One region of the Exiguobacterium sp. s57 genome, then DNA from elsewhere that is predicted to be linked to it. Evidence: predicted binding sites of a transcription regulator. Region 1 holds the regulator's gene; the other holds the start of a gene.

Evidence for each region. The regulator LexA, encoded in region 1, represses DNA repair genes until DNA is damaged. The targets are predictions, from matches to a motif close to CGAACATATGTTCG.
Region 2: parE (DNA topoisomerase IV subunit B) is a predicted target of LexA. The motif match lies at 1,863-1,876, and genes of this name have one in related genera.

Annotation. Positions count from the first base shown of each region.
Region 1 is NZ_JACSKR010000001.1:540,674-552,711, forward strand. Features, by position in the region: gene KNO98_RS02770 (cytochrome c biogenesis CcdA family protein) at 1-62, opposite strand, end outside; gene KNO98_RS02775 (aspartyl-phosphate phosphatase Spo0E family protein) at 251-433, shown strand; gene KNO98_RS02780 (ABC transporter ATP-binding protein) at 510-2,273, opposite strand; gene KNO98_RS02785 (ABC transporter transmembrane domain-containing protein) at 2,263-4,017, opposite strand; gene KNO98_RS02790 (YneF family protein) at 4,144-4,377, opposite strand; gene tkt (transketolase) at 4,503-6,494, opposite strand; gene KNO98_RS02800 (DUF896 domain-containing protein) at 6,694-6,927, opposite strand; gene KNO98_RS02805 (YneB family resolvase-like protein) at 6,988-7,632, opposite strand; gene KNO98_RS02810 (hypothetical protein) at 7,704-7,940, opposite strand; gene lexA (transcriptional repressor LexA) at 8,144-8,764, shown strand; gene KNO98_RS02820 (metal-binding protein) at 8,764-9,204, shown strand; gene glnA (type I glutamate--ammonia ligase) at 9,339-10,679, opposite strand; gene KNO98_RS02830 (MerR family transcriptional regulator) at 10,727-11,131, opposite strand; gene KNO98_RS02835 (methionine gamma-lyase family protein) at 11,224-12,038, opposite strand, start outside.
Region 2 is NZ_JACSKR010000001.1:406,413-418,450, reverse strand. Features, by position in the region: gene KNO98_RS14670 (diguanylate cyclase) at 1-227, opposite strand, end outside; gene KNO98_RS14665 (GGDEF domain-containing protein) at 206-739, opposite strand; gene KNO98_RS14660 (hypothetical protein) at 860-1,021, opposite strand; gene KNO98_RS02135 (CoA-binding protein) at 1,363-1,767, shown strand; gene parE (DNA topoisomerase IV subunit B) at 1,894-3,861, shown strand; gene parC (DNA topoisomerase IV subunit A) at 3,864-6,269, shown strand; gene KNO98_RS02120 (NUDIX hydrolase) at 6,424-7,041, shown strand; gene KNO98_RS02115 (MBL fold metallo-hydrolase) at 7,054-7,764, shown strand; gene KNO98_RS02110 (GNAT family N-acetyltransferase) at 7,783-8,235, shown strand; gene KNO98_RS02105 (transporter substrate-binding domain-containing protein) at 8,987-9,835, shown strand; gene KNO98_RS02100 (amino acid ABC transporter permease) at 9,843-10,541, shown strand; gene KNO98_RS02095 (AAA family ATPase) at 10,655-11,563, shown strand; gene KNO98_RS02090 (DUF58 domain-containing protein) at 11,565-12,038, shown strand, end outside.

The DNA of each region.
Region 1 (12,038 bases):
GTACATGGTGATAAAAACGATAAGACGCCCGCCCCAAATGCGAGCCATAATGTGACTTCCATGACGATTTCCACCTTTCACGACCATTATAGCGAAAACCTATTTAAATTGCTCGCATCTTTTCCTTCGCATCTCAATATCATTTTGTAATTTTTGAAATGGAAATGAAACTTGTCATCTGTAAACGAAGGTGCTAAGATTTGGATATTCTAGTTCACAAAATTCTAACTTACATGATGGGGGAACGAACGTGGCAGTCACCGCAGCAGATACACTACACCAAGCCATTGAACAAAAACGTGATGAACTGTATGAAATCGCGTCAGAGCACTCTTGGAGCTCGCCAGAAGTCATTTTGGTCAGTCAAGAACTTGACTCGCTGATTACTCATCACGTCCTATCAAAATATAAAAAAGAACAGCTCAATACTTAATTTTATTGGCTCGTCACCTTGGGTGGCGAGCTTTTTTCCATGGAAAAAGGACACCTAGGTAGGTATCCTTTCCAATTCAAGACATCAGACGTTGACCAGACTGAAGTTCATACATTTTTTTATAAAGACCATCCTGTTTCAACAACTCTTGATGATTTCCCCTCTCCACGATTTCCCCTCGATGCAAAACCAATATCAAATCGGCATCTTGAATCGTCGACAGGCGATGGGCAATCGCAATTGTCGTACGACCACGGCGCATCCGATCGAGTGCAATTTGAACACGTTCTTCCGTCTCGGTATCGATTGAACTCGTCGCCTCATCGAGAATGAGTATTTTTGGATTTCGCGCGACCGTGCGTGCAAATGCAAGCAATTGCCGTTCTCCACTCGAGAAGGTAGCCCCACGCTCCCCGACGTTATGTCCATATCCGGCATCCAACTTCTCGATGAACGTATGTGCCTGAACAAATTCAGCGGCCTCACGCGTCCGTTCTGAATCGATGTTCGGATTGAACAGTTTTAAATTTTCTTCAATCGTTCCCGTAAACAAGAACGGGTCTTGAAGTACCAGTCCAACTTGCTGACGAAGTTCTTGTTCTTCAAATTGTTCGAGTGGCTGTCCATCAATCGTGATTTTGCCAGATCCATATGGGTAAAAACGTGTCAATAAGTTAATGATCGAACTTTTCCCGCTACCGGTATGACCGACGAGCGCGACCGTTTCTCCTGGCTTGGCGACGAACGAGATATGTTTCAACACATCGACTTCACCGTCATAACTGAACGTCACATCCTCGAATCGCACCTCCCCTTCCGAAACACGAGCTTCTCCTGGCAACTGTTTTCCTGGAGATGGCTCATTTGTATCTAAAATTTTAAAGACGCGGTCCGCAGATACGACAGCTTGTTGAAACTCGCTCAGTCGTTGCATGATGTCAAGCACCGGTCGGAAAATACGCTCGATATAACTGATGAACGCGTAGACGACCCCGACTTGAACTTGCTCAGTCATCGAGAGGACTCCATAATACCCGAGAAGTCCAATGATGGAGAATGCGAGCAACAACTCAATAATTGGACGGAGTAACATACTATCGAGCTTTAAGTTCCGATATCGTGCCTCTTGGTGCGCCTCATTCGTTTCTTCAAACTGACGGATGAGTCGTTCTTCTTGGCGGAATTGTTGAATGATTCTCATTCCATTGATGGATTCGTTCAACTGGGCATTGAGTTGAGACAACAGGTCTCGAACTTGAGCAAAATACTTCGTCGAGAAACGACGATACGCCCAGATGATGAGCCAAAAGAGTGGCAGTAGGACAAGTCCCATCGTCGCAAGTTGCGGCTCTAGTATGTATAGGAATATATACGTCCCAATCAATTGGACAGCCGACTGAACGAACGTACTCATGACACCGACGTATAGCTCTTTTACGGCCTCGGTATCATTCGTGATGCGGGATACGAGGACACCGGCTGGGGTACGATCAAAATAAGCGAGACGCATCCCCATGACGTGACGAAAAATATCCATTCGAATGTTCTGGACAATCTTCAATGCAATCTTTTGGAAGGAGATGGACTGCAGATAGTCAAACAGAATAGCTGACAAGTGCAGAATCATATAAACAGTGAAGAGGGCAATCACCCAGTTCGTCGGATAGACACCTGGCGTGACAAACTCATCGATGAACACTTTAATGAGAAATGGACCGGCCAACTTGGCACCTGTCGCAATCAATAGAAAAACGAAGGCGATACCGAGAGGTTTACCGTACCGTTTCGCGTAACTCAGCAATCGTTTGATGACTTGCCATTCTTGAATATCATGCTTCATCGTGCCCACCCCCTTCTACGATCGCCTCAAGCTGTTGACGGTCATATGTTTCTCGATACCAGCCTATCTCTTGAAGGAGTAACTCATGCCGTCCACGTTGTACAATTTTACCGTCTTCGATGACGAGAATCTCATCGGCATGTTCGACTGCGGAAAGTCGATGTGCGACGATGACTCGTGCCTGTTCCGGATTGCCGACACGAAAATGCTCGATAATCGATTCTTCGGTTTTCGCATCAACGGCAGATAGCGCATCATCTAAAATCAACACATCAGCCTCTGTCATGAGCGCCCGCGCAATGGAAATACGCTGCTTCTGTCCTCCTGATAATGTCACACCGCGCTCACCGACGAGCGTCGCGTACCCTTCAGGGAGGCGGACGATATCTTCATGTACCTCTGCGACCTTAGCCGCTTCGATGATTTCCTCCATGCTGGCATCGGGTCTTCCGAATGCGATATTGTTTGCGATAGAATCAGAGAATAAGAAGTGGTCTTGCGGCACGACTGCAATTTTATCCATGAGAAGTGACTTTTTCACTTGGCGGATATTGATTCCACCGATTTTGATTTTGCCATCTTTCACATCATACTCACGGGTCAACAAGCGTACAATTGTCGTCTTGCCTGCCCCCGTCCTTCCGACGATCCCAATCGTTTTCCCACGCTCGATTCGGAAATGAACGTCATCGAGTACGATAGTCTCATCATAAGCGAACTTTCGAACGGCAACTTCCACCTCTGAGTGCGCCAGAGTCGTCGCAGCCATACGATCGTCTTGAATCTCAGGCTTGACGGCAAGCATTCGCTCGATGCGGTCGTATGAGGCACGTCCCCGTTCCACAATGTTAAACAGCCAACCGAATGCTAACATCGGCCACGTCAAGAGTGCCAAATAGGCAGTGAAGCTGACAATCTGTCCAATTGTCAATTCGCCCTGCTCGATTAGGACTGCCCCGTATCCGACAGAAAGGATATAGGAAAGGCCGACAATTCCGAAGATTGTCGGATCATATAAGGCATCGATTTTAGCGACACGGACGTTTTTCGCCATGACCTCACTCGATAAGTTTTCAAATGAATCCACATCCCGCTCGACTTCCCCGGCCGACTTTAAGACACGAACCCCACTGACACTTTCCTGCACTTTGTCATTCAATTCTGAAAATGCCGCTTGAGCGACCCCGAATCGGCTATGTAACATCTTTCCATATCGTGTCGTCAAAGCGACCATGATTGGGAGTGGCAGTAAGGCGACGAGCGTCAGTTTCCAACTGATTGTCGTAATCATCGTGATGATCACGAACGTTCCGAGCGTCACGCTATCAACAAGCGTCAAAATCCCCGCTCCGGCCGTCATCGATACGGCCTGTACATCATTTGTCGCATGTGCCATTAAGTCACCGACACGTGATTTTTTGTAGAATCGCTGGTCGAGGTCCGTAAAGTGCCGATACAATTGACTGCGAAGCTTTCTACCTAGACGAATCGAAGCACCAAAGATGAAATAGCGCCAAAAGAAGCGGGCAACATAATTCCCAATCCCGACCGCAGCTAGTCCTCCGAGTAACATCCAAAGCGTGTTCGATGCGAGTGAATCACTGTTGATTTCATCGACGACTCGTCCGATGATGCGTGGAGGAATCAACTCTAACCCTGCCACGAATATGAGTAAGACGATACCGATTGTATACGTCTTCCACTCGAGACGCAAAAACCAAGATAATTGTTTAAATACACGAATGAGAAACGCCCCCTTCTATCTTTATATGAAGATTATTTCTTAATCGTAGCGAAAGTTTGTTCGATTGTCTAACAAAATGAGGAGACAAAAAAAGCACTTCGAGGACCGAAGTGCTTTCACGACTCATTATGACTTCTTTTCATCTTTCATCTGCACGTTCATGGCGCGCATCACTTGGTTGACTTTCTTCTGTGATGGCTTTTGACCCATCTGCATCATCAACGTACGAATCATATCTTCATTGATTGGCGGGTTTTGTTCAAGGTAGTTCATCATGTATTTACGCGCGATGAAGAATCCAATCGCGATACCCCCGATGAGTGCTGCCACGACAAGAAGAATCCAAAATAATGTACTCAAGGCTTTACCTCCTCTACCATATGAAACATCGTTTTTTACTATACACTAAATCGAACAACTTCGCTAGTCGTCTAGAAAAAAAGTGACGGCCAAATGAATGGCCGTCATAAATAATCAATTTAAGATTAAAGTGATTTTACTGCATCGACGACGTTGTCGACTGACATGCCGTATTCTTTCATGAGGAGATCTCCAGGCGCTGAAGCTCCGAACTTATCGATTCCGAGTACTTTCCCACCAAATCCGACATACTTGTACCAACCAAGTGTCGCACCCGCTTCAAGTGACACACGCTTTGTGATTGAAGACGGAAGGACAGATTCTTTATACTCAGCAGATTGTGCTTCGAAGAGTTCCCATGACGGCATCGAGACAACTGCTGCGTTCACACCAACAGATGCGAGCTGTTCACGTGCTTCAACGAGGACATGTACTTCTGAACCTGTACCAAGTAAGAGAACGTCTGCATCTTTCGATTCACCCGCAACGACGTATGCGCCTTTTGCTGCGGTTTCAATCGATGTGCCTTCGAGTTCAGGCAATGCTTGACGAGTCAAGACGAGAAGCGATGGTGCTGTCTTCGATGTCACAGCTTGTTTCCAAGCAGCAATCGTTTCTTTACCATCTGCCGGACGAAGAACAGAAAGGTTTGGCATCGCGCGGAAGCTCATCAAATGTTCGACCGGCTCGTGTGTTGGACCATCTTCACCAACTGCGATTGAGTCGTGTGTCAAGATGAACGTCGATGGGAGTCCCATGAGCGCAGCAAGACGAACTGCAGGGCGAAGGTAATCCGAGAAGACGAAGAATGTCGCACCGTATGGAAGTACTCCACCGTGAAGCGCCATACCGTTTACAGCTGCCGCCATCGCAAATTCACGTACACCGAACCAGATGTTACGACCGGCCGGGTCTTCATCGAAGTCCACTGCACCTTTGATCATCGAGTTGTTTGAACCTGCAAGGTCAGCCGATCCACCGAAGAGTGTCGGTACTGCTTTCGCGATTGCGTTCAACACTTCGCCACTCGTTTGACGTGTTGCTTTTTTCGAACCGATTTCAAATGTCGGCAACTCGCTGTCCCAACCTTCAGGAAGCTCATTGTTCATCGCAAGTTCGAACTGTGCACCAAGCTCTGGATAGGCCGCTTTGTATGCTTCAACGAGCTCGTTCCAGTCTGACTCGTACTTCGCGCCGGGCTCGACCACTTTCTCATTGAACAAGTCGTATACTTCGTTTGGAACGTAGAACGACTCGCCTTCCCATTTGTAGAACTGTTTCGTCAATTCGATTTCAGCATCTCCAAGTGGTGCCCCGTGCGAAGCCGACTTCCCTGACTTGTTCGGTGAACCGAATCCGATCACCGTCTTGACTTCAATCAATGTCGGTTTCGACGTCTCAGCTTTCGCTGCATCAATTGCTTTTGCGATTGAATCGATATCTGTTCCATCTTCGACACGAATGACTTGCCATCCATAGGCGTTGAAACGGTCTTCAACGCTCTCAGAGAATGACTTGTGAAGGTCACCATCGAGTGAGATGTCGTTTGAATCGTAAAGGACAACGAGTTTACCAAGTTTCAAGTGACCAGCGAGTGATGCCGCTTCCGCCGAGACACCTTCCATTAAGTCCCCGTCTCCGCAAATTCCAAATGTGTAGTGGTCAACGACGTTGAACTTGTCGCGGTTGTAAGTCGCTTCTAAGTGCTTTTCTGCCATGGCCATCCCGACAGCCATCGCGATCCCTTGTCCAAGTGGTCCCGTTGTCGCATCTACCCCAGCCGTGTGACGATACTCTGGGTGACCTGGTGTCTTCGAGTCCATTTGACGGAATGATTTAAGGTCGTCCATTGACAAATCATATCCAGACAAGTGAAGGAGCGAGTACAAGAGCATCGATCCATGACCCGCAGAAAGCACGAAACGGTCGCGGTTGAACCAGTTCGGGTTTTTCGGGTTGTGACGCATTTTGTCTGTCCAAAGTGTAAACGCCATCGGTGCAGCCCCCATCGGCATTCCTGGGTGACCAGAGTTTGCTTTTTGGACCGCATCGATTGAGAGCGTCCGAATCGAGTTAATCGCTAATAATTCTTTAGTAGTTGTTTCCACTAATTTCATCCTCTCTGTGTTAAGAAGGTTTTCTACCCGTCATATTCTATCATACTCATTCGTGTGTCACAACTAATTAATTAGTATAACACATTATATGAAATCGTTTCCTTCAATTGCATGAAAAAGAACGCAATCCGTTCGTCTGATGATTGTTCGTGTATAACAAAAATGCACATCCTATGCGAAATAGGATGTGCATTCAGCATCACTCACCACGATGGCGTTTTTGTTCTTCTTTCAATTTCTCTGGCGTGACGTCGTTTCCTTCTGGGTCAACGACTTTCATGCCCATCATTTGAGACTTGAAAGATTGACGGAACGCCTTCAAATATTCTTGACGCAAGTCTTGTTGTTCGTTCATCTCTTCTTGAGATAGTCCTTCTGTCTTCGCTTTGTTGGCGAGGAAATTGATTCGCTCCAATTGTCCGGGTGCTAACATATGACTCGCCCCCTCTCTCGTGAATTTGTTCTTCTACTTTACAAAATCAGAGAGGAAGAATCAAGTTTCAGCAACTGACCGGTGTTCGAGATAGCGTCGGTTGACCGTCGCTTTTGATACTTCGTATCCGAATCCGCGAAGTGTCGCCGCAATCTCGGCAAACGTCAACCCCCGCTCGCGCAATTGAATAATCTCTTCAATCGGAACTTCAATCCGATGTCGGCCACCTTGATCATTGTTCTCAATATTACGTTGTGGATTGAAACCGTTGGCGACCGCACGACGCATTCCGCGGGAAATCTTCGCGTTATGAATTTTCCGTTGATACTCTTCGACGACACTAACAATCTCTAACACCATCTTCTCAGCATCAGAAACAACGTAATCCGAAGTCGACTGCATCGTCAACAATCGCACATCATGCTTCATTAATGTGTGTAGTATCGCAATTTTGGCATTTCCTCGTCCTAAACGACTGTCATCGGTGACGAGCACGGCATCCAACTGAGATGTCGATACGTGGTCAAGTAAATTGAGCAGCCCCTGTCGATTAACTTCATAACCGCTCTCTTGTTCTGTGATGACATCTATAATGTCGGCCCCTAAACGCGAAGCTAGTTCTTGTAATTCTTCGACTTGCCGACTGAGTGATGTCTCTTGGGTAGACTTGTTCGTCGATACCCGACAATAGATGACGACTCGCATCGCATCACTCCCTTTCATCGCATTCATTCCTTACGATACACAGTTTGAGAACGGTTCGCAATGCTGAACGATCACTCAGCGGCATACCATTTTGTTTTTCGTTCATTATGTTCTTCTCGCTCTGCCATGATTTGCGCTTCAATCGACTCTGCCTCGACATAGGCGACCTCTTCTTCAATCGTACGTTCCGATGTCATGATCGGTTCAACTGGTGTCGTTCCCCCACGCACCTCCCCAGCTAAATAAAAGGCGAACATCCCGACTAAGAGCATTCCGACTAAAATGATTCCGTTGAGTGTATCTTTCATGATTCCCTTACCTCCTGTATAAGAATGTATGTTCGTTAGAACGTTTGTTCGTTTATCTGTTCTTATCATAAAACAAGAACTCGTGTTCGGTCAAGGGAAAATAACGAACGAATGTTTGTACGCTCATGTGTTCTTGTGTTACACTAAATACATAAAGAATAGGATGCGATTGCAGTTTATTCGATTATATCGAGGTGAACATAATGAAAAAAATGTCAGCGCGACAACAACAAATTCTTGATTTCATCAAAGACGAAGTTCGGGCAAAAGGCTATCCACCCTCTGTTCGTGAGATTGGAGAAGCAGTCGGTCTTGCCTCTAGTTCGACCGTACATGGTCATCTAGATCGCCTAGAGAAACGCGGTTTGATTCGTCGGGATAAGACGAAGCCCCGTGCAATTGAAATTCTGAGTGAAGATGCATCCACAATGGAGGAGCAAGAGTCCGTCATGTACGTTCCGGTCATCGGGAAAGTCACCGCGGGGACACCGATCACCGCCATCGAAAACGTGGAAGAGCACTTCCCTCTTCCGGCACATATCGTTGGTTCAGATAACGTCTATATGCTGTCCGTTTCTGGAGATTCAATGATCAATGCAGGGATTTTGGACGGAGACCGTGTGCTCGTCCGCCAACAGAGCACTGCCGACAATGGAGAGATTGTCGTCGCCATGACAGAAGAGGGCGAGGCGACTGTGAAGCGTATTTATAAGGAAGCTTCAAAAGTCCGTCTTCAACCGGAAAACGACGAGTTAGAAGCGATGTATTTTGACAACGTCTCAATTTTAGGGAAAGTTATCGGCGTATACCGGACAATTCATTAATGGCTAGCGGTAAGACCCATACCCGTACGAATCTCGTGGCAACCGGCGCACTTGCGGTTGCCACGCCTTTTATTGATTTAGACGTCCCGCTCGCATTCATAATCGGTGCGATTATTGGAACGCTCTGGCTCTCCCCGGACCTCGATTTAAAATCAGATGCGTATTATCGATGGGGACCACTCAAATTGATTTGGCTCCCATATGTGAAACTTATGCCGCATCGCTCTCTACTATCGCATTTTCCTGGTTTGAGCGATGTGATTCGGATTGTATATATCGGTTTCCCATTGGTGCTTCTCTTACCATTCACGGCATACGAAACGGAAATTCGCTCATGGGTGGACGTTCATGGCATGTCTTTCTTTCTAGGACTCGTCTTCGCGACGACACTCCATACGACACTCGACTACACATCAACGTTTTTAAAAAAAGCGTTTTAACTAACAAAGGATCACTTCCACGCTCGTGGAGGTGATCCTTTTACATTTCTGCTTCATCTGAAACTCAACAAAAAAGAGCAATGAACGACACTTCTGAGGAAAGTCATTCATTGCTCTTTTGCATATTTCTTCTATTAGTAGAGCGTCAAGTACTGATCTCGTTCCCACTCTGTTACTTGCATACGGAACATATCCCACTCGATTTCTTTTAACTCGAGGAAATGTTCACCAATGTGTTCACCGAGCGATTCCATGACGACCTTGTCTGCACGAAGGACTTCGAGTGCGTCAAAGAGTGTCGCCGGAAGATCGTCGATTCCGTTCGCTACACGCTCAGGTTTGTCCATCACGTAGATGTTGCTGTCGATTGGTTTTGGTGCATTCAAATCTTTTTCGATTCCGTCAAGACCTGAAGCTAAGAGCGCAGCAAGTGCGAGATACGGGTTCGCTGCCGGGTCAACCGAACGTACTTCGATACGAGTCGAGAGACCACGTGCTGCTGGCACACGTACGAGCGGTGAACGGTTGCGTGCGCTCCATGCAACGTAGCAAGGTGCTTCGTAGCCTGGTACGAGACGCTTGTATGAGTTCACAGTCGGGTTACAAACTGCAGTGAAGGCACGAGCGTGCTCCAAGATACCAGCTGTGAACGCGCGAGCTGTGTCAGAAAGTTCCATGTCGCCGTTCGGATCGTAGAAGACGTTCGTGTCGCCTTTGAAGAGTGACATGTTCGCGTGCATTCCTGAACCGTTCACACCAAAGAGTGGCTTAGGCATGAATGTCGCGTGAAGACCATACTTCGCAGCGATCGTCTTGACGACGAGTTTGAACGTTTGGATGTTATCTGCCGTTGTGACAGCATCGGCGTATTTGAAGTCGATTTCGTGTTGTCCTGGTGCGACTTCATGGTGTGACGCTTCGATTTCGAAGCCCATGTTCTCAAGTTCGATGACGATTTCTTTACGGCAGTTCTCACCAAGGTCAACTGGTGCCAAGTCGAAGTATCCACCTTGGTCGTTGAGCTCAAGTGTCGGACGACCTGAAGCGTCTTTCTTGAACAAGAAGAACTCTGGCTCTGGTCCAACGTTGAACGCTGAGAAGCCAAGCTTTTGCATCTTTTCAAGGTTACGTTTGAGTGTACCGCGTGGGTCACCGCTGAACGGTGTCCCGTCTGGGTTATAAATATCACAAATTAAGCGAGCGACTTTTCCGCTGCCATTTGTCCACGGGAAGACAACCCATGTGTTGAGGTCTGGATACAAGTACATGTCTGATTCCTCGATGCGGACGAATCCTTCGATTGACGATCCATCGAACATCATTTTGTTATCAAGTGCTTTGTCCAATTGGCTGATCGGCACCTCGACGTTTTTGATTGTTCCGAGGATGTCCGTGAATTGAAGACGAATAAAGCGTACGTCTTCCTCTTGTGCGATGCGTTTAATGTCTTCTTTTGTGAACGTTTTTCTGGCCATGGTAAAATGTCCCCTCTCACATTGCGTAATGGTTGATGTGTGCGGCGTTATCGATAAAAACGAGAAAGCTCGCCTTGAATGAGCGACGTCTTATTGAAGCGACCGGCTTCTTGAAGCTGTGTTTTCAACAAATGATGTAACTCTTTTTCTGAAATCTTCGGAGTTTCATCAACCGGTGTAGCCGGAGCGGACGTTTCTGCTCCTTTTCCACCTTCTTGCTCTAACATATGGCGAATCGCTGCCAAGTTAAAACCTTGGTCAATGTAATCCTTGATTGCGAGTAGACGTTCGACATCATTAAAGGAATAAAGTCGTCGTTTCGATTCTGTCCGACTAGGAGAAACCAGACCCTGTTCTTCATAATACCGAATCTGCCTACCAGTCAGCTGCGTCAAATCTTGGACGATTCCAATCGGAAACAACGGGTTGGAGCGACGAAATTGATCGGCCATCCTTACCCCTCCTTTTCTGTCTCACAATGTGAGAATAATACATGACAACAATCCTGTCAATAGATGTTAACAAAGTTAACATGACAGAACAGTTACAAATGCGTTGACTGATTTTGCTCGTCGAATGCTACTAAGCCCTTGCCGTGTAATTGGCTCAACGCCAACATCAAAGCGACCTTTACGTGAGCATACGTCAGACCACCTTGGACGTACGCTGTGTATGGTGCTCGAAGTGGTCCATCAGCCGAAAGTTCGATGGACGAGCCTTGAATGAATGTCCCCGCCGCCATGATGACATCATCTTCATAACCCGGCATATAGGCCGGCACAGGTAATGCATGTGCATTTACAGGAGATGCCATTTGGATGCTTTGACAAAACGCGATCATCTTGTCACGGTCACGGAACGTCACCGACTGAATCAAATCCGTTCGTTCAGTCGTATAGTGCGGGTCGGTCTCAAACCCCACTAGTGACAAGAGACTGGCCGTCAAGTGTGCTCCTTTCAGCGCTTGCGCAACCGTATGAGGAGCCATATAGAAGCCTTGATACATCTCTTGAAGCGAGTAGAGCGATGGACCGGCTTCACTTCCGATTCCTGGGGTTGTCATCCGGAACGAACAGCGTTCAATCAACTCTTTCGTACCGGCGATATATCCACCCGTCTTCGCCAATCCACCGCCCGGGTTTTTAATGAGGGAGCCGGCCATCAAATCTGCCCCGACATGCGTCGGCTCCATCGTCTCGACGAATTCACCGTAACAGTTGTCAACGAACACATACACATGCGGATGCGCCGCTTTGATGCGTTCGATGGCAACTTTGATCTCTTCGACTGGGATACTGCGACGGTTCGCGTATCCTTTCGAACGCTGAATCCCGACAAGTTTCGTTTCAGGACGAATCC
Region 2 (12,038 bases), 130 kb from region 1:
TTACCGTTTTGCTTACCTTCTCGAAGATAATCATCCGCCTCTTTCACTATCTCTTCAATCGTATCAAAACCACTGCGAACCGCGAGTCCGAACGTCATCGTGACACGAAGTCGTTCGCCTGCGTAATCGAGATACGTCGTCTCGATATGTCGTCTTAACTGTTCGATTGTCTCGTAAAAGTCGTCGGACGGGTCGGATAGGAAGATCAGGAACTCTTCTCCCCCCAACGGACCGTAATCCCGTCGACATCGGATAGGGTCGAGGCAACCTGTTGAATGACACGATCTCCACAGTCGTGACCATATGTTTCATTGAAAGATTTGAATCGATCGATATCACCGAGCGCGAGCGCGTATGGTACACCGTCCCGAGTGGTCTGCTCGATTGCTTCGGAGATTCGTTCATGACCGACTTTACGATTCAATAGCCCGGTCAACCCATCGGTCGAGGCGAGGATTTGCAACCGCTCGTTCGACAGTTCGAGTTCATCCGGCACTGCCACGACAGCTGACTCGAAGATGAAGGAGAGCCCTGCAATCATCATAACGGTCGATAGGATACAAAAGAGTCCAAGCGCTTGTTCTACGTGTATCGGCAGGGCCTCGATGCCGTCAGATACATAGATGAATAGAAGGCTATAAATCAGCATCGCGAGGGCCGTGGTTAAAATTCGTTGGCCCCTTGGGACACTCGGCATGAAAAAGACACCGTAGGCCATCATGAGAATAAAGTAATGCATATTGATCTCCCATCCGAGGATGACCGTCGAGATGATGGCGTTATAGATGACCTCGACGAAGAGCCCAGTGAAGAAAATACCATACCACCGTTTATGTACGAAATAAAACGAGATTGTATATTAGACGACGCTCAATCCGTTTGAAATGAAAAGTGAGTTTACTTCTAGTCGCCAAAATAAAATACAAAATAGGAAGTGGACCAACCAAGCGAGCACATTTCCGTAAAAAGCGAAGCGCTCATTATACAGTGTTCCACGACTAACTTCATAAGCTGTCCTCATCTTACACCCCCTACTTTTCAGTATATCGAAAGAAGAATCATATTTGTATAAAAGTCATAAAAACACTATATAAATATTGCCTATACTCGGTATCTAACATTGCGTGAAATAGATATTTCACGCAAGGTTCTTGATTTGTACTTTCGTTTACTTATCGGTCAGTTAATCATTAAATCATTTTTATCGCAAAATAAAAGGTATACAATAATTTGTTATGTAAACCATATTGATTTGTCTTGAGATTGAAATGATGAACCATTATACCTTATGATGAAAATAAGACTTGAAACCGTTAGGAAGGTAACGTTACACTGTAAACGTAAACCAAAGGGGGATTTTGGATGGATGATCAGCGTTTGAAACAACTTTTGTCTGAAGCGAAAACCATCGCGGTCGTCGGCGTGTCCGACAACCCAAACAAGACGGCCAACCAGATTGCGGAGTATTTACTCCGTGTCGGCTATACCGTCATCCCTGTCAACCCGATGCTCGAAAAATGGAACGGCCGCAAGGTGTATCCTTCCGTCGAGAGCATCCCGGGTAGAATTGATATCGTCGACGTGTTCCGTCGCAACGAATTTTTAGCAGGTGTCGCGGAAGATGCGGTACGACATGGAGATGTCGGGCTCGTCTTCAATCAGCTCGGGCTCTCAAGTACTGAGGCAGAGCAGATCGTACGCGATGCTGGACTCGATTATATCGAGAATCGTTGCCTGTACGTGGAGCATGCTCGTCTACTCGGATAAGACCTACCTCCTTGGTAGGTCTCCTTTTTTTCAGCAACAGCTGTCGAGGGAGGCTTGCCAGAATCGATGAACAGCTATACAATAGGAAAGAAAAACGAACGTGTGTTCGAAGTTGAGGTGACTGCTATGTCAACAGATCTATTTAATTACAATGAAGACGCCATCCAGGTGCTCGAAGGACTCACGGCCGTACGGAAACGACCGGGGATGTACATCGGGTCAACCGACCATCGCGGACTTCACCATCTCGTTTATGAGATCGTCGACAATGCGATCGATGAGGCGCTCGCAGGGTTCGGTGGTCAAATCGATGTGACGATTCACAAAAATGATGCGATCACAGTCCGTGACCACGGACGAGGTATGCCGACAGGGATGCACGCTTCAGGAAAGCCGACACCTGAAGTCATTTTCACGGTCCTCCACGCCGGTGGGAAGTTCGGACAAGGCGGTTACAAGACGTCTGGTGGACTCCACGGCGTCGGTGCATCGGTCGTCAACGCGCTCTCGAGCAAGGTCATCGTGACGATTTATCGAGACGGCAAAGTGTTTGAGCAGACATTCGCTGACGGCGGTGTGCCTCAAACGACTCTGATTGAAACAGGAAAGACACGCCAGACCGGGACGAGCGTCTATTTCAAACCGGATGTAACCATCTTCTCGACAACGACTTACAATTATGACACACTCGCCGAACGTCTACGTGAATCGGCTTTCCTTTTAAAAGGGTTGACGATCACGCTCACAGATGAGCGTGCTGATAAGCAAGAAACGTTCCATTACGAGGAAGGGATTGCAGAGTTCATTCAATATTTGAATGACGATAAGGCAACACTCCATCCGATCGTCTATTTCGAAGGCACGGAGAACGAGATTGAGATCGAACTCGCGTTCCAGTTCACGGACGCCTATTCCGAGAACGTCCTCTCCTTCGTCAACAACGTTCGGACACGCGATGGTGGGACGCACGAGGTAGGTGCCAAGACGGCAATGACCCGCATCATGAACGAGTATGCGCGCAAGAACGGATTACTCAAAGAGAAGGACAAGAATCTAGACGGCGGTGACGTCCGTGAGGGACTCACGCTCATCGTCTCGGTCCGGATACCAGAGGAGTTCCTTCAGTTCGAGGGACAGACAAAGTCGAAACTCGGTTCACCGGAAGCACGCGCGAGTGCCGACAGCGTCATGGCGAAACAGTTGACGATCTTCCTAGAGGAGAACCCACAGATGGCCACGATGCTCATCAAAAAGGCGATTCGTGCGGCTCAGGCACGCGAGGCGGCTCGTAAGGCCCGTGAAGAGGCGCGGAACGGCAAGAAAAAGAAACGTTCAAGTATCTTGAACGGGAAATTGACACCGGCGACGTCGAAAAATGCCGCGAAGAACGAGCTCTTCCTCGTCGAGGGGGACTCGGCCGGTGGTTCCGCCAAACAAGGGCGTGACCGGACGTTCCAAGCCATCCTCCCGCTACGCGGGAAAGTTATCAACTCCGAGAAGTCGAAACTCCAGGACATCATGAAGAACGAAGAAATCAACACGATCATCCATGCAATAGGTGCCGGGGTCGGACACGATTTCGAGTTGGACGACTGTAATTTTGATAAGGTCATCATCATGACGGATGCCGATACGGACGGTGCACACATCCAAGTGCTCCTCCTTACATTCTTCTTCCGTTATATGCGCCCGCTCGTCGAGGCGGGTCGCGTGTTCGTCGCCTTGCCACCGCTCTATCGCATCTCAAAAGGGAAAGGCAAGTCCGAACAATTCGACTATGCCTGGGACGAAGAAGCGCTCGAGAAGCTCGTCAAGGTGTATAAGAAAGGCTATATCCTCCAACGCTATAAAGGTCTCGGTGAGATGAACGCTGACCAGTTATGGGAGACGACGATGAACCCGGACACTCGTACGCTCATCCGGGTCACAGTCGACGATGCTGCCGTCGCGGACAAACGGGTCTCGGTCTTGATGGGTGACAACGTCACGCATCGCCGGGAATGGATCGAGGAGAACGTCGCCTTCGGACTCCAGGAAGATGATTCGATCATCGCCAATGAACATGTGACTAAAGCGATTGAGGAAGTGATGTAACGATGTCGACGATTCAACACATTTTAAACTTATCTCTCGAACAGGTCGTTGGAGACCGGTTCGGGCGTTATTCGAAATATATCATTCAAGACCGTGCCTTGCCGGACGCGCGAGACGGTCTCAAGCCTGTACAGCGCCGGATTCTATATGCGATGCACCATGAAGGGAATACGAACGACAAGCCGTACCGGAAGTCTGCGAAGACCGTCGGGAACGTCATCGGGAACTATCACCCGCACGGTGACTCGTCCGTCTATGAGGCGATGGTACGTCTCTCGCAAGACTGGAAACTCCGTTATCCGCTCATCGACATGCATGGGAACAACGGATCGATGGACGGTGACCCGGCAGCGGCCATGCGTTATACGGAAGCGCGTCTCTCGAAGATCGCAGGCGTCATGCTGACGTCGATTGCGAAGAATACGGTCGACTATACGCCGAACTTTGACGACTCGACAGAAGAGCCGCTCGTCTTGCCGTCACTCCTCCCGAACTTGCTCATGAACGGGACGACAGGAATTTCAGCCGGTTATGCGACGGAAATCCCGCCCCATAACTTGACGGAAGTCCTCAACCTTGCCATCGCGCGCTTGAAAGGACAGGTCGATAACGCGAAAGACGCGCTCGAGTACGTCGCAGGTCCTGACTTCCCGACCGGAGGGACGGTCATGGGGAAAGACGGCATCCTAAAGGCGTTCGAGACCGGTAAAGGGAAGGTCATCATCCGGGCGAAGTCCGAGATTGAGAAATTAAAAGGTGGCCGTGAACAGATCACGATCACAGAACTCCCGTATGAAGTGAACAAGGCGAACCTCGTCAAAAAGATGGAAGAGCTTCGCCTCGATAAAAGGGTCGAAGGCGTCGCGGAAGTCCGTGACGAGACGGATCGGACAGGCCTTCGCGTCGTCATCGAATTGAAGAAAGAAGCGGACGCGGAAGGTGTCCTTCACTTCTTCTTGAAGCATACGGACCTGCAGCTCGCTTATAACTACAACATGGTCTCCATCGTGCATCGTACCCCGAAACAGATGGGCATCATCCCAATCATCGACGCCTATTTGAAGCACGTCGAAGAAGTCGTGACACGCCGGACGACGTTCGAGCTTGAACAGGCGAAGAAACGCGCCGAAATCGTCGACGCCTTGGAACAAGCCATCTCCGTCCTCGATGAGACGCTTGAATTGATCCGTTCCGCCAAAGACAAAGCGGACGCGAAGAAGAAACTGATGGAGCGATTCTCATTCACAGAACGGCAGGCAGAAGCCGTCGTCATGCTCCAATTGTATCGACTCACGAACACGGACATCGTCGAGTTGCAAAAAGAAGCGAAGGTGCTCCAAAAAGAGATTGCTCGCCTCTCGAACATCCTTGAGGTGGACGCGACGAAACGGAAACTGATCGTGAAAGAACTTACGGCGTTACGTGATGAGTTCGGGGATGGCCGTCGTTCAATCATCGAGTCAGAAGTCGAGGAATTGAAACTGAAGACGGAAGTCATGATCGCTGTCGAAGAGACGATGGTCTTCGTCAGCCGCGACGGGTATGTCAAGCGTGCCTCGATGCGCTCGTACGGGGCGTCGAGTGACGTCTTGCCAGAGATGAAAGAGAAGGATCGTCCTCTTCTGACGACACAGGCGATGACAACGGACCATTTGCTCGTATGGACGAACAAAGGAAGCTACCTCCTCATTCCGATCCACCAGATCCCAGAATCAAAGTGGAAGGATGCTGGGCAACATGTCGCCAACCTCGTCCCGATCGAAGGGGAGCAGGTCATCTCGGCAGACGTCGTCTCGACGTTCGAAACAGATGCCCATTGCCTCTTCGTGACGAAAGACGGGATGGTCAAGCGTACGCCGTTACGTGACTATGACGCGCAGCGGAAATCGAAACCGCTCATGGCCTTGAAGCTGAAAAGTGACGATGAGGTCGTCTTTGCCGGAATTAGCGACGGTCCTGGACAGTTGTTCCTCGTCTCAGAGCGTGGATATGGACTCTGGTTCAAAGAAGATGATGTTCCAGTCGTCGGACAGCGGGCGGCGGGCGTAAAAGCCATGAATTTGAAAGACGGTGACGTTGTCTCCGATGCCTTCTCATTCTTCACACCACCGCTGTTCGTCCTCGTGACGCAACGGGGAGCGGTCAAGAAGATGAAACTCGAAGACCAGTTCGACTGTACGAACCGCAACCTTCGCGGAACGATGCTCATTCGTGAGGTCAAATCGAAACCGCATCAAATCCGTCGTGCGCTCCCGGTACATGGGGATGAGACGCTTCATATCGTCGGTAAAGAAAAAGTGAAAGAAGTGAGCACCAAAACCCTTACGCTACTCGATCGCTATGCCAATGGGTCATTCGTCTTTGACGAAGATTCGTTCGGCGAGATTGAAGATGTGTATCTCGATTAAAGAAATTAGGTCTGTGGGTCGGCGACTATGCCACTCACAGACTTTTTTTGTGCATTCATTGCGCCTGACTGTTTCAAGGGAATGTAAAAACCAAAAAGGAAGAATGCCTCGATTTGCCGAAAGAACATATAAGACAAAAGATAGGGGGATCTATATGTCTCAATGGCTGACGTGGGCAAAACGGATTCAGGCGCTGTCTCAGGCCGGTCTTACGTTCACACATGATCAATTTGACCGAGAACGGTATGAAGAGTTGCAGGAAATCGCAAGAGAAATGTTCGAACGTCATTCCGACTTATCGAGTGATGCCATCTTACAACTGACGCATGTGAACGGTTATCCGACACCGAAGCTTGATGTACGTGGTGTGGTCTTTAAAGATGATCGACTATTGCTCGTCAAGGAGCGGTCAGACGGATTATGGACCTTACCAGGTGGATTCTGTGAAGTAAATCGTTCTCCTGCGACGAATATCATTAAAGAAGTGGAAGAAGAGGCTGGTTTGGATGTGATTCCTGTGCGTCTACTCGCGTTGTTCGATATGCACGAACATCCCCATCCGCCACTTTCCGAGCATTACTATAAACTCTTTATCGAGTGTGCGCTGATCGGTGACGGAGAGGGGGTTGCTGGCATTGAGACGAGCGACGTCGGTTTCTTTGAGCGTGACCATTTACCGGAACTCTCTCTTGCCCGAAATACGATTGAACAGATTCATATGTGCTTCGATGCGCATTGGCAAGAAGAAGACTGGACCACTTTATTTGATTAGGAGGTTTTTTCGATGAAAGTAAGACGATACGGACATATCCATCAACTAACTTTTTACGCTCCCGTTCTGCCGATCAACGTTCAACTGTTTGAACATGACCTCGGTCTCGTCTTGATTGATACGGCGCTGAAGCGGAACGCGACCGATATCCTGTCATATATCGCTGAGCTCGACAAGCCGCTCCTGGCGATATTGTTGACGCATGCCCACGAAGACCATGTCGGCGGGGTAGACATCATCAAAGCGGAACATCCGCTCGCCGAGCTCTTCATCTCCCGCCGTGATGCCCGTCTTTTGTCAGGAGACCGATCGCTTGATGAGGGAGAACAGAGGAAAATTCGGGGGTCGTTACCGACGCTCCGTTCCACACCGGACACGTTACTCGAACCTGGTGAACGGCTATTCGGTCTACGTGTCCTTGATGCAGCGGGCCATACGCCAGGGTCTGTCGCCTATTATGACGAGACAAATCGGGTGCTATTCGCAGGAGATGCGTTTCAATCGCAAGGAGGGGCGGCGGTGGCGGGGGATGTTCGTCCATTGTTCCCACTTCCCGGACTTGCGACGTGGAACCGGACCGTTGCTGTCGAGAGCGCAGAACGGTTAGTGGATTTGGCACCACTCCTCACATTCGTCGGACACGGTGCACCATTAAAAGGAACGCACCGCCTCTATTTGGCGCTGAAGCGGGCAGAACGGAAGCGGGCAAGAAAATTTATCTGATGACGGGAGGGGTAAGGCATGCAGCTACAAGAAATCCCGATCAAACAATTTGATCAAGCCCAGCAGATGCTTGAGATACAACGAAATGCCTATGCTGTGGAAGCGGAATTGCTAGGGTTTGATGAGATACCGGCTCGATATGAGACAATCGACGTGATACAAAACTTACCAGGTACGAGCTACGGCTTGTACATCGAGGAGCGGTTGATTGGATTCGTGACTTACGAGGCATCAGAAAAAACCGTAGAAATCACAAAACTGTGCATTGATCCGACATATTTTCGATCGAGGCTGGCCACGACGTTACTTGATCATGTACTAAGCGTTCATGAAGGTCGACTTGTTTATGTGCATACCGGTAAACATAATGGACCGGCAAAACGTCTTTACACGAAGCTCGGATTCGAACCGAGTGCTGAATTTGAACCAGAACCGGGTGTCACATTGATCCGATTTACGCATACGTCTTAACAATCAATCTCATCTCACTATCATAAGTATACTAAGATAATGAGATGAGTTCTTATTTTTACTGATAATATATGTTATGTAAACTAATAAAAAGTAGAGCAATAAATTGCTCTGCATTGAAGTTCCCTATTCCTTAAAAACCTTGTACCAGTACAAAGTCAACTCGATCTGCAGACCCTCATATTGTTTGATCGTGTCGACTCCTTCAAGTTGGAATCCCTCTTTTTCATAAAAGCGACACGTAATGAGGTTATCGTACTGCACCTCAAGCGACTATCCAATTTTAGCTCAATGTTCGGCCGAGACGAGCAACACTCGTCCTACACCGCGCTTACGATGTGTTTAACGGGCCGCGATTTATTCAGTGTATGCGAATCGAAATCAATCTATTACGAGTCGATTTTTTTCCGATGTAGTTATCTCCGCCCATCGCTAAAAAATGATGCGACTGTTATGTTCGATATATTGTTTCCAGTCTAATCGATCGTAAAGAAATGTAATTTCCGTAACTTCCTTATCTAATTCTTCGACATGTGTATATCGTCTAACTTTTATGTTAATTTATCACCTGTTTCATAAATAGTTCTTCTCTGTATTAATGAAATGAATTTGGCATTCAATAGAATGATAGCGCTTCATGAATATACGTTTCAAATATAATATGAAACTGTATAAACTAAGCTTCACAGTTGCTAGACCGCTGAAGTCATGCTATTTTTAGACAGATGAAACATCTTAAGGAGGAACTCTTGTGAAACGAACGACAAAAGGTTTGGCAGCAACTTTATTTTTAGCGATCCCGCTTGCCGCTTGTGGTGATGATAGCACGAATCAAGCAGACATGACACCGTGGGAAGAGATTCAGGAAGAAGGGACATTGACAGTCGGGACTGCCGGCACCCTCTACCCCGCTTCTTTCCGTGAAGAAGAGAGCGATATGTTGACAGGGTTTGACGTTGAACTCATGAAAGAGATTGGAAATCGTCTCGACCTCGAGATCGAGTTCAAAGAAATGGCGTTTGACAATATGTTGACGGGCGTTCAAAACGGACAAATCGACATCGCAACAAACGATATCTCCGTCACCGAAGACCGTAAAGAAAAATTTGCTTTCTCAAAACCCTATAAATACACTTACGGGACTGCCATCGTTCGTAAGAGCGACCTATCTGGAATCGAATCACTCGAAGACTTGAAAGGCAAAAGAGCTGCTGGCGAAGCGACGACTGTCTTCATGGACGTAGCACGTGAATATGGAGCAGAAGAAGTGATTTATGACAACGCGACGAACGACCAGTATTTGCGTGACGTCTCGACAGGACGTACCGATGTCATCTTGAACGATTACTATCTTCAGACGCTTGCTCTTGCTTTCTTCCCTGAGTTTGATATTACAATTCACCCGGATATCGCCTACAACCCACAAGAAGTCGCATTCTTGATGAATAATGAAAACGACGAGCTCCAAGAGAACATCGACCGTGTCATGGATGAGATGCTTGAAGACGGTACGGTCAAAGAATTGTCTGAGCAATTCTATAACGGTGCGGATGTCTCGGTTGAGCCCGACGTAGACGCAACAATCGTCGAAACGAAGTAAGGTCGACATGTCGTTCTCAGATATCAAGTGGGACGCTATCTTTGACGTAGACCTAGCCATAGAATCGTTCCCTTATTTATTGGGTGGGCTCCCGAATACGATTTGGATCTCATTCGTCAGTATGTTTTTCGGTCTCGTGCTCGGTCTCGTTTTGGCATTAGGAAAGTTGTCTCCGACGCGTCTCCTTCGCTATCCATCAACATTTTATATCTCGTTCATGCGTGGCGTGCCCATCTTGATTATCTTGTTCATCCTTTATTCGGGTTTCCCGTTCATCGGGATCGAGTTCGCCGCTTTGACGGCAGCGATTCTCGGGTTCAGTTTGAACTCTGCCGCCTATATCGCTGAGATCATCCGCTCTTCGATTCGCGCGGTCGATTCAGGACAAGTTGAGGCGGCACGTTCGCTCGGGATGGGAAGATGGTTGACATTGAAAGGTGTCGTCTTGCCGCAGGCGACACGGATCGCCCTCCCCCCGCTTTCGAACGTCTTTCTCGATTTAATCAAAGCGAGTTCACTCGCCGCAATGATCACAGTACCTGAGATTTTTAACAAGGCCAAGATTGTCGGTGGACGAGAGTTCGACTACATGACGGTCTATATCGTCGTGGCATTGATTTACTGGGCGATCTGTACGTTCATGTCATTTTTTCAGGAATGGCTCGAACGTCATTTTGAACGATACTTAGATTCTCCGAAACGTTGACTGATTGGCTCTGCCGGTCGGTCTTTTTTAGTGAAATGGATTTTTGATACATCTCATGAAGTGATTATGCTATGATTTTCTTAATTATCAGAAAAATAATAGGGGGATTTTGAATGAACCATCCATGGGTTTCACATTTGAATAATCAAATCGTAGGTCAAGCGAAAGCCATCAAGCTCGCTTCGATTGCGTTACTATCGGGAGGCCACGTCTTACTTGAAGATCGTCCCGGTACGGGGAAGACGACACTCGCCCGTAGCTTGGCAAGCTCCATCTCGGCTACGTTTCAACGTGTACAGTGTACTCCGGACACATTACCAAGCGATATTTTAGGGATGGAATTGTTCAATCCGACGACAGGAACGTTTGAACGTCGGACGGGACCGATCTTCACTTCGATTTTACTCGTCGATGAGATCAACCGGACGACACCACGTACACAATCCGCGTTGCTCGAGGCCATGCAGGAACGTCAAGTGACACTCGGGGAAGTGTCACTCAAGTTACCTGATCCTTTCTTCATGATCGCCACACAAAACCCGTTTGACGGTCAAGGAACGTTCCCGCTTCCGCAAGCTCAATTGGACCGTTTCTTATTCAAGTTGACACTCGCCCCGCTTTCGAGAGATTCCGAGCGGCGCTTGATTCGCAATGAGCACCTCGCTACCGAATCCTTCTCACTGCAACCGGACGAACTGTTGAACATGCAGCAAGAAGTACGAGATGTCCGATTCCACGAGGCGATGGAAGATTACTTGCTTGATTTGATGGAGTCACTTCGTCACCATCGCGACGTCGAGGTCGGACCAAGTCCACGAGCGACGCTTGCGTACACAATGGCAGCCCGTGCGCATGCCTATACGGAAGGTCGAGACTATGTCTCTCCGGAAGATATTCGGGCACTCGCGCTTCCGATTTTAGGGCACCGCATCGTCTTGACGGTCGAAGCGTCGCTAAAGACGAAGCCATCAAAACTGATTAAATCTGTACTCGAGACCATCCCGGTCCCTTCAGAGGTGTAACATGCAGTTAGTCAGCCCACGCTATCTCGAGTCCGGCTATATGTGGCTCTTGTTCGTCGTCGGGGTCTTCACGGCACTTTATGGGAGCGTCTTGATTGCGAGTCTATTGATCGGCTTCAGTCTATATGCACTGATCATGCCTTCCTTCATGTTTCGTTTGGCCGAACAGATTCATGTCGACCTCACAGAAGAACTGAAATTATTTCCGAACGACGAGGCCGTCTATGTATTGAAACTCGTATCGACGGCAAAAGTACCGCTTGGCGTCGTCCGCCTATCCGGCTATTTACATCCGACCGTGGAATCGGAAGGACATGCGTTCTGGCGGCAGGAAAATTTTGTCGAGACAAATGCGACCGTCGACTTCACGATTCCGCTCCATGCGAAGAAGCGGGGCCCGGTTCGTCTCGAAGCGATCGGTTTGGAAATCCGGGACCCGTTGCGCATGTTTTCTCTCTACAAAGAGGACTCACTC